4 regions of the Actinomadura sp. NPDC048955 genome follow, and region 1 is predicted to be linked to each of the others. Evidence: riboswitches for the same ligand, from Rfam matches in the RefSeq annotation. Region 1 holds a riboswitch; each other region holds the start of a gene.

The links. Region 1 has a riboswitch for cyclic di-AMP ahead of AB0C84_RS16650 (hypothetical protein). Riboswitches for the same ligand answer to the same signal wherever they lie in the genome.
Region 2: linked by a shared signal. The riboswitch ahead of AB0C84_RS29170 (NlpC/P60 family protein) and the one ahead of AB0C84_RS16650 (hypothetical protein) in region 1 are both predicted to bind cyclic di-AMP.
Region 3: linked by a shared signal. The riboswitch ahead of AB0C84_RS20110 (CHAP domain-containing protein) and the one ahead of AB0C84_RS16650 (hypothetical protein) in region 1 are both predicted to bind cyclic di-AMP.
Region 4: linked by a shared signal. The riboswitch ahead of AB0C84_RS05920 (NlpC/P60 family protein) and the one ahead of AB0C84_RS16650 (hypothetical protein) in region 1 are both predicted to bind cyclic di-AMP.

What each region holds. Positions count from the first base shown of each region.
Region 1 covers NZ_JBEZJI010000014.1:110,586-112,779, forward strand. Annotated here, with positions in the region: gene hpnH (adenosyl-hopene transferase HpnH) at 1-330, shown strand, start outside; gene AB0C84_RS16650 (hypothetical protein) at 400-1,131, opposite strand; cyclic di-AMP (ydaO/yuaA leader) riboswitch at 1,141-1,281, opposite strand; gene AB0C84_RS16655 (MFS transporter) at 1,510-2,194, shown strand, end outside.
Region 2 covers NZ_JBEZJI010000036.1:76,386-78,579, forward strand. Annotated here, with positions in the region: gene AB0C84_RS29170 (NlpC/P60 family protein) at 1-977, opposite strand, end outside; cyclic di-AMP (ydaO/yuaA leader) riboswitch at 985-1,120, opposite strand; gene typA (translational GTPase TypA) at 1,311-2,194, shown strand, end outside.
Region 3 covers NZ_JBEZJI010000019.1:120,947-123,140, forward strand. Annotated here, with positions in the region: gene AB0C84_RS20105 (hypothetical protein) at 1-414, opposite strand, end outside; gene AB0C84_RS20110 (CHAP domain-containing protein) at 605-1,273, opposite strand; cyclic di-AMP (ydaO/yuaA leader) riboswitch at 1,288-1,453, opposite strand.
Region 4 covers NZ_JBEZJI010000004.1:112,900-115,093, reverse strand. Annotated here, with positions in the region: gene AB0C84_RS05920 (NlpC/P60 family protein) at 1-849, opposite strand, end outside; cyclic di-AMP (ydaO/yuaA leader) riboswitch at 853-998, opposite strand; gene AB0C84_RS05915 (M56 family metallopeptidase) at 1,104-2,048, opposite strand; gene AB0C84_RS05910 (BlaI/MecI/CopY family transcriptional regulator) at 2,045-2,194, opposite strand, start outside.

The DNA of each region.
Region 1 (2,194 bases):
GCGTTCGGGGGCGGCAACCGCAAGCGGTGGCGCTTCAACCACTCGCCCCTGTTCCTGGACTTCCTGGAAGGCAAGGTCGACTTCCCCTGCACGGCCTGGGCGATCCCGTCCTACTCGCTCTTCGGCTGGCAGCGTCCCTGCTATTTGATGTCGGACGGCTACGCGCAGACCTACCAGGAACTCCTGGACGAGACCGACTGGGACTCCTACGGACGGGGACGCGACTCCCGCTGCGCCAACTGCATGGCCCACTGCGGCTACGAACCCACGGCCGTCTTCTCGACCCTCGGTTCCCTGAAGGAGTCCCTGCGGGCCGTCCGCTCGGTCTGACCCGTCCCGCTCCTCGGCCCGTTCCGCCCGGCACCGGCGATGAGCCGATGCCGGGCATCTCCCGCCGGCCTACTTGAGGGACGTCGGCCGGTACGCCTTGTACTCGTCGTCCGAGGACAGCCCGTAGTCGAGCGTCCGGTGGTCGGTTCCGTACCGGCCGCGCTGCTCGTAGGCCCAGTACGACGAGTGCTCCTTGTCGGCCCACTTCTCGAAGATGACGACGTGCCGCGTGGTGTTGCTGCCGAGGGCGTCCATGACGAGGTCGCCCTTCTTCAGCCCGGACATCTCGATGCGCTCGGTGTACCGCGACGAGGTGAGGCCGACGGTGTTCGTCCCGGGCTTGGGCAGGCCGAGCGCCATGGACACGAAGCCCGAGCAGTCGGTGCGGTAGCCGTTGTGCGTGCTCGTCTGGCTGTAGGGGACCCGCTCGTCGGAGTGCGGATGCCAGGTCTCCGCCCGCTTGATGACCTTGGACCGCTCGTCCGGCACGGGCTCGGCGGCCTGCTTCTTGGTCTTGGTCTTCGTGGACGGCTCGGCCTTCGCCGGTGCCTTGAACTCCTTCAGGACCTCGGCCTGGGCCCTGACCTGCTCCTGCGGTGCCGCCTTCCGCGGCGCGGCCTGCTGCCCCGCGGTCCGCTGCTGCGGCACGGTCTGGACGGCGGCGACGTTCTCGGTGGACGCGTGCTGCAAGGTCGTCGGCACTGCCGCCGTCACGCCGAAGACGGCGAGGCCTGTCAGCGTGACCGTGGCCCAGGGGCCGGGCCGGAGGACGCGCGACCGCTTGCTCTGCTTGCCTTTCAAGGGGGGCTCCTTGCTTCCATGTGCCGCCTACCGGGTTAGCTGACGGGTTCGGACGTGGAAGTCGCCCTACGGCCCGAGAACAGGCCGATTCACCCCAGTGCGGGTTGGGTCCCCGGCTCCGCGCCACGGCGGACTCGGCGGGTGCCGCTGGGAGACAGCGGCTCTGACGATGTGGGGCCCGATCGATGAGGGGTCTCGGGCCTTGGCGCGCGGGGATGGCACCCCGCCCCACCGGAGTGGGACAAAACGCCTGGCAGACGCCTTGAAGGGGCAAAGCTACTGAAACCTCCCAGGGAGGGCAAGGTCACCTCTAGACGGAGGAGAAACCTCCAGTTATTATCCGGAGGAGAACCCTTCATTTATTGGGAGGTGGGTTCCATGACCGCCATCACGGCGCGGACCGCGTCCGGCCCGTCCGCGGGCACCCCGAACCGGCGCTGGGCGGCGCTGGTCGTCATCGCCGTCGCGCAGCTGATGATCGCGCTCGACGCCACGATCGTGAACATCGCGCTGCCGACGGCCCAGCACGCGCTCGGCTTCGGCGACGCCGACCGGCAGTGGGTGATCACCGCCTACACCCTCTCCTTCGCCGGGCTGCTCCTGCTCGGCGGCCGGATCGCCGACCTGGTCGGGCGGCGCCGCAGCTTCCTGGCCGGGCTGGCCGGATTCGCGATCGCCTCGATGATCGCCGGGGCCGCCCCGGGCTTCGGGGTCCTCGTGGTCGGGCGCGCCCTGCAGGGGGCGTTCGCCGCGCTCCTCGCGCCGACCGCCCTGTCCCTGCTGGCGGTGACCTTCACCGAACCCAAGGAGCGCGCGAAGGCGTTCGGCGTGTACGGCGCCGTGGCCAGCAGCGGCGCGGCGGTCGGGCTGCTGCTCGGCGGCGCGCTCACCCAGTACGCCGACTGGCGCTGGTGCCTCTACGTCAACGTCGCGATCGCCGCGGCCGCCTCGGTGGCGGGACGGATCGTCCTTCCGGCGCCGCCCGGCTTCCCCGGGTCGCGCCTCGACTGGATCTCCGCCGTCCTCGTCACCGGCGGACTGGCCGCCGTCGTGTACGGCGCGG
Region 2 (2,194 bases), on a different contig from region 1:
GAGAGTTTGGAGATCTTTACCACGTCGCCGGTCTGGGGGGCGTGGAGGTACTTGCCGTCGCCCAGGTAGATGCCCATGTGGTGGAGGTTGCCGCCGAAGTACACGAGGTCGCCGGAGCGGAGGGCGCCGCGCGAGACCTTCGAGCCCATGGCGAACAGGTCGCCGGTGTAGTGGGGGAGGCCGGGCTTGCCGACCTGGGCGTAGGCCCAGACGACGAGGCCGGAGCAGTCGAAGCTGCTCGGGCCGGCGGCGGCCCACACGTACGGGGAGCCGAGTTTGGTGAGGGCCTTGCGGGCCATCTTGGCGGGGAGGCCGGAGCCCTTCACGGTGGCGCTGAGGCCGGTGCGGGGGTCGCTCGCGTGGGTGGTGGTCAGCTTGTCGAGGCGCTTCATCACCTCGGAGACCTTGGTCTTGGCGGCCTCGCGGGTCTTCTTGGCGTCGTCCCAGGCCTTCTTGACCTGCGCGGTCTTCGCCTTCGCGGTGCGTTCCGCGGCGTCGGCCTGGTCGATCTGCTTCTTCAGGGCGAGGACGGCGGTGGCCTGGCTCTGCGCGAGGAAGGCGCGGTCGGACAGGCCCTCGGCGGAGGCGCCGGAGCCGAAGAGGACGTCGGGGCCCCCGGCCATGTAGTTCGCGGCGGCGAGGCTGCCGAGCTTCTGGCGGGCGGGCTCGGCGAGGGCGCGCAGCCGCTCGGCCTCCCTGGTGGCGTCCTGCTCGGCCTTGCGGGCCTTGTTGAACTCCACGCGGGCCTTGTTGAACTTCTCCGTGAGGATCTCGGCCTCTTCGTTCAGAGCGTCGAGGCTCTTGCGCAGGCCCTTCTCCGTCGTCGGCGTGGGGCTCGGCGCCATGGGCGCGGAGGCGGGCCGGAACGGCTGGGCGGCGTGGGCGAGGTCCGGCGCGGTGGCGCCGAGGCCGATCAGGAGCAGGGTCGCGGTGGCGGTGGGCAGGACGCGACGCCGCCGATGGGGATCCGGAGCCAAGCCGGTGTTCTCCTCTCCTCGTGCGCCTACCGGGTTAGCTGACGGGTTCGGGCCAGGAGTCGCCCTACGACGAACGTCGATTCACCCCGAGGTGATGGGTCCCCGGTTCTCCCGTCGTGCGGGAGATTCGGCGTTCCGGTCGCAGTCCCGGGGGGTGGGACTCCGGACGACCGGATCTCGGGCAGATTACAAAGGATGCGCAAAGTTGGCCAATCGAGGCCCCTGCGACCGGTGGGACGAACGGCTCGGAGTGGGTGGTACGCACGGCCAAGTAGAATGGGTCCGGCCGCACGTCTGCGGCGACTCCCGAACTCTCACGCAAGGCGAACCCGCATGCCCATCTCCACGCGCGACGACCTCCGTAACGTCGCGATCGTCGCCCATGTCGACCATGGCAAGACGACGCTGGTCGACGCCATGCTCTGGCAGTCCGGCGCCTTCCGCGAGAACCAGGACGTCGACGACCGGGTGCTCGACTCCAACGACCTGGAGCGCGAGAAGGGGATCACCATCCTCGCGAAGAACACCGCGGTCCTGCACAACGGGCTGACCATCAACATCATCGACACCCCGGGGCACGCCGACTTCGGCGGCGAGGTCGAGCGCGGCCTGTCCATGGTGGACGGCGTCGTGCTCCTGGTGGACGCCAGCGAGGGCCCGCTCCCGCAGACCCGGTTCGTGCTGCGCAAGGCGCTCGCCGCGCGGCTGCCGGTGATCCTGGTCGTGAACAAGACCGACCGTCCCGACGCGCGCATCGACGAGGTCGTGGACGAGACCTACGAGCTGTTCATGGACCTCGACGCCGACGAGGACCAGATCGACTTCCCGATCGTGTTCGCGTCGGGGCGTGCCGGGCGGGCCTCGCTCGACAAGCCGGCCGACGGCGCCATGCCGGGCAGCGACGACCTGGAGCCGCTGTTCAAGGTCATCACCGAGACGATCCCCGCGCCGTCCTACGACCCCGACGCCCCGCTCCAGGCGCACGTGACGAACCTGGACGCCTCCAGCTACCTCGGCCGGATCGCGCTGTGCCGGGTGCACGCCGGCACGATCAAGAAGGGCCAGCAGGTCGCCTGGTGCCGGCACGACGGCAGCGTCGACCGGGTGAAGATCACCGAGCTGATGATGACGGAGGCGCTCACCCGCAAGCCCGCGGACGAGGCCGGGCCCGGCGACATCATCGCCATCGCCGGCATCCCCGACATCATGATCGGCGA
Region 3 (2,194 bases), on a different contig from region 1:
ACCGTTCACGCCCGAGCCGTCGTCCCAGAAGTAGGACGCGGTGGTGCTGCCCGCCAGAACGGCGTGGCTCTTCGGAGCGACCTTGCCGGTGGCATGGCGGGCGGCCTTCATGTCGTTCTGCCCGGTCACCTGCTGCCCGGTCGCCTGCTGCCCGGTCGCCTGCTGCCCGGTCGCCTTGGGCTCGGACACCCGCTGCCCGGTGACCTTGTGCCCGGACACCAGCTGGTCGGTGACGTTGTGCCCGATCAACTGCTGCCCGGCGGCCTTGTGCGCGGCCACCTGCTGTCCGGTGACCTTCTGCGCCGCCGGCTCGTCCGCCGGGCTCCCATGAGTGGCCCCGGCCGCCACGCCCGTCACCAGCAGGCCCGCGAGGGCGGTGCCGATCAGGGCGGTGTCGATGACTCGCTGCTGCATGTTCGTCCTTTGCTCGGTGGTCCGTGCGCCGGGTCACGCCTTCGGGCGTGAGGGGCTCGCCGTTGGGGCATGACGGACCCGGCGCACGGCACGTGGGCGTGCTCGCGACGTGGGTGTGATCGCGCAGGGAGGGAGAAGGGGGGCGCACCACTGGACGGTGCGGGGCAAGGGGCCGCTGAACGGCCTCAGCTCACCGGTACTCGGGGTAGCCGTAGCCGGCGACGGTGGAGGTGTCGCGGACCTTCTTCTTCACGGCGTCGCCGGTGTTGCCCTCGATGGTGTTGATGGTCCCGTCGTGGTTGTCCTTCACGACGATGCCGACGTGCTCGACGCCCTTGATGCCGCCGCCGTTCCAGGCGAAGAAGACCACGGCGCCGGGCTTCGGGGTCTCACCGAAGCGGCCGGTCTTCTTGAACCACTTGGCGTGGCTGACGGTGTAGGCGTCGGCGCCCATGCCCTTGGTGCCGGTGTGCTGGCCCAGCCAGGACACGAACATGTCGCACCACGACTGGCCCTTGTAGACCGAGGCGCTGCCGGCACCGATGCGGTGGGCGTTCTGCTCGCCCAGCGGCGAGCCGACGTACCAGTTGTTGAACTTGCTGTTGCCCGAGGCGTCCTCGTGGGTGCCGACCTGCGTGCGGGCGAGGTTGATGACGTCCTGCGCGGAGGCGCCGGCCTGGGCGCCGTTGGCGTCGGCCTTGGACACGGGGGCGACGTGCACGGTGTTCGCGGGCTTGGCGTCCGCCTGGGCGGACGGGGCCAGGGAGGCGAAGCCGAACGCGCCCGCCAGGGAGAGGACGGCTCCGGCGGTGACGCGGGCGCCCATGCGCTTGGTCATGTTGAAGGTACGAGCGGTCATGCGAAGGTTCTCCTGAGTTCTTCCAGTCCGCCTACCGGGTTAGCTGTCGGGTTCGGGCGTGGAAGTGGCCCTACCGCGGCCCCGCGCATTGCGGGGGTGCGGATTCACCCCGGTGTTTCGGTGGGTCCCCGGCTCCGCTGCGCCGTGATCGGCGCTCTGCGGACTCGGCGGCGGACGTACCTTGATCGGCCGTCCTGATGATCAGGGACTCGACGCGCCCTTCATGATCTGGTCGGGCGCTCCGGACGGGCTTCCCCGTCGGTCACAGACCCACAACAGGTTCAAGCGGCCCCATATTTCGTCAAGCCCATCCCAAAGACGCGACCCACCTGCAAAGACTCTCCAAAGCTCCCTGCACGCAAGGGCTGTGGACCGGTCAAGACCGCCAAAGATTTCTTGTCGGCCCCCTCCACCCCGAGGGACCGACCACGCCTGACCGCTCAGGAGATTGCCTGTAATGCACACACCACATGATCCGTTGCCTTTAGGACGCGGATGCGGGTCTGAGCCGACCGGGCGCCGAGAGTGGGGCCGGACCCCCGCCGCCTGCGGCGATGCCGGACGTCAGCACTGCATGGGCCGGAGGAACAACGCGGGGTACTGAACGGCCCCCGGCACCACCAAGCCGCTTCTTCCCGCCCGCAGCCCACCCGCGCGCGTGCGATGTCTGTCGTCTAGGCGGGTCGACACCACAGTCCTCAGGCTGCGGAAGAGCATCTGATCTCGCCCCGGACGAGCCCGCCCGGGCAGGTAGATCAGGATCTTGCAAGAGGGCGCACCTTGGGTGGGTGGGGGACGCTACCCGCGTCGGACCCTCGAACACGATCCGGTTGGCTGAGCCGTTGAGGTTCTTCTCGAACCGTTACTGTTCGGCCGATCGTCGACATCGACGATCTCGGCGACGAGTACAACGCCGTCCAC
Region 4 (2,194 bases), on a different contig from region 1:
GTAGTGGCCGAGGGTGATGCCGACCTGCGCGTAGGCGTACAGGGTCAGGCCGGAGCAGTCGAAGCCCTTGATGTTGGCGCCCTGCGCGGTGCCGTAGCTCGGGCCGGACGCGTTGCCGCCGCCCCAGGAGTAGGGCACGCCCTGCTGGGCCAGGGCGGCCCGGACGGCCGTCATCGCCTTGGCCGAGGCCCCGCCGGAGTTGATGTTGGGCATGGAGCCGGGCCGCGAACCGGCGGTGTTGAAGGTGCCGAGCTGCTTCTCGACCTTCTTGAGCTTGACCTGGAGTTCCCGGCGCTTCTTCTTCGCCTCGCCGGTGAGCGCGCGCACCTGGGCGGCGCGCTGCTCGGCGGCCTTGCGGGACCGGTCGGCGCCCTGCATCACCTGGAGCATCTGCGTGATGCGGGTGTCGTTCTGCTTGGCGAAGTAGTTGAGGGTGGCCGACTGGTCCAGGACGGCCTGCGGGTCGGAGGCCGAGGCGAAGCTGATGGCCGGGTCCGCGGGGCCGTTCTTGTAGCTGTCCGCGGCGATCTTCGCCATCCGCTCGCGCGCCTCGTCCAGGGCCTTCTGCTGCCGCAGGGCGCTGCTCCTGGCCGTCTTCGCGGCGTGCTCGGCCTGCTTGAGGCGCTCGCGCAGTCCGTTGTACTGCTCGCTGAGCTTCTCGGCCTCGTCGGCGAGCTTCTCCTGCTGCGCGGTCAGTTGCTTGCGCGTCGGCTTGGGCTCGGCGTGGGCGGGCGCGGGGGCGAGAAGCCCGGCGGACAGCGCGAGGGCGGCCGTCCATGCCGTGACGTTCGAGCCGGTGCGGATCCTGCGGCGGGCTGTCGTTCGGGGGCCGGCAGCTCGTCGCTGCATACGGTGTCCTCTCCTGTAACGCCTACCGGGTCAGCTGACGGGTTCGGGCCGGAGTCGCCCTTCCGTCCGCGCGGGACGGATTCACCCCTGAAGATCGGGTCCCCGGTTCCCCGGACGGAGCCGTCCGCGGGATTCGGCGCGGTCGCCGGCCGTCCCCGGCGGGGACGTCGGACCGAGACCTCCTACGGAGCGTAGGAGGTTTACGGGCGGTTCGCCACCTGAGCGGAGGTTTTCCTCAAAAGCCACATACCGCCTCAGCAGGTGGCGGCCAGCTCGGCGATCGCCGCGGCCCCGGCCAGGAGCGGCGCGGTGACCGCCGCCACCACGAAGAGGCCGGCCGCGAGCCGGACGGCACGGCGCGGCCTCGGCGGAGCGGCGCCCTCCAGCCGCAGCACCCGCTCCCTCAGCGCACCGGCGGCGGGCTCGCCCGCCGCCCCGAGCGCCCCCGCGCCGGTCGGCGCCGCCGACAGCCGGCACAGGGCGCCGACCAGCGGCTTGCTGCCGTGGACGCGGACCGCCGCGTCGTCCGCGGCCATCTCCAGCAGCAGCGGCAGCCGCGCCTTCGCGCGCCGGACGGTCGGCAGCCACGGCAGCATGGCGTGGACCAGGTCCAGGGCCAGCAGGAGCACATGGTGGCGCTGGCGCAGATGCGCCCGCTCGTGCGCCAGGACGGCGCCGAACTCCTCGGCGCTGAGCGCCCGCTGCGCCCCGGTGCTGACCACGATCGCGCGGTGCCGGGACGGCAGCGAGTACGCCACCGGCACGGGATGGTCGAGGACGAGGACGTCCGGATGGCGCCGGTCCTCGCCGGCGACCAGCCGCAGCATCTCCCGGTGCCGGCGGCGGTGGCGCATGGCCCGGCCGAGCCTCGGCAGGCCGCGGGCGAGGACGGCGGCGCACGCGGCGGCGAGGACGGCGGTCGCGACCGCCGCGGCGACGGTGGCGAGACGGCCGTGATGGGGCAGGCAGTCGCGCAGCCGCGACAGGAACCCGTGGCCCGGGCCCGGCGGCGCGAGCAGCGCCGCCGCCGCGCTCCCCGCCGCCGCGATGGTCGTCCCGGCGAGGGCGGCCGCCCAGCAGGCGATCGCCGTCCCCGGGCCGACGGCCGAGCGCCGCAGCAGATCCAGGGCGGGCCCCGCCGCGCATCCCAGCAGGACCACCGAACCGGCCAGGCCGGCCACCAGGAGGATCACGGTCACGCGTCCTCGCCGGCGGTGCGCCGCCGCAGGGCGTCCAGGAGGTGCCGGGCGTCCTCCGGCGGGACGCTCTCGGCGAACCTCGCGAGGATGGCGCCGTGGTCCGCGGCCTCGCTCAGGGCGTCCATCATCAGCTCGACCGCATACTC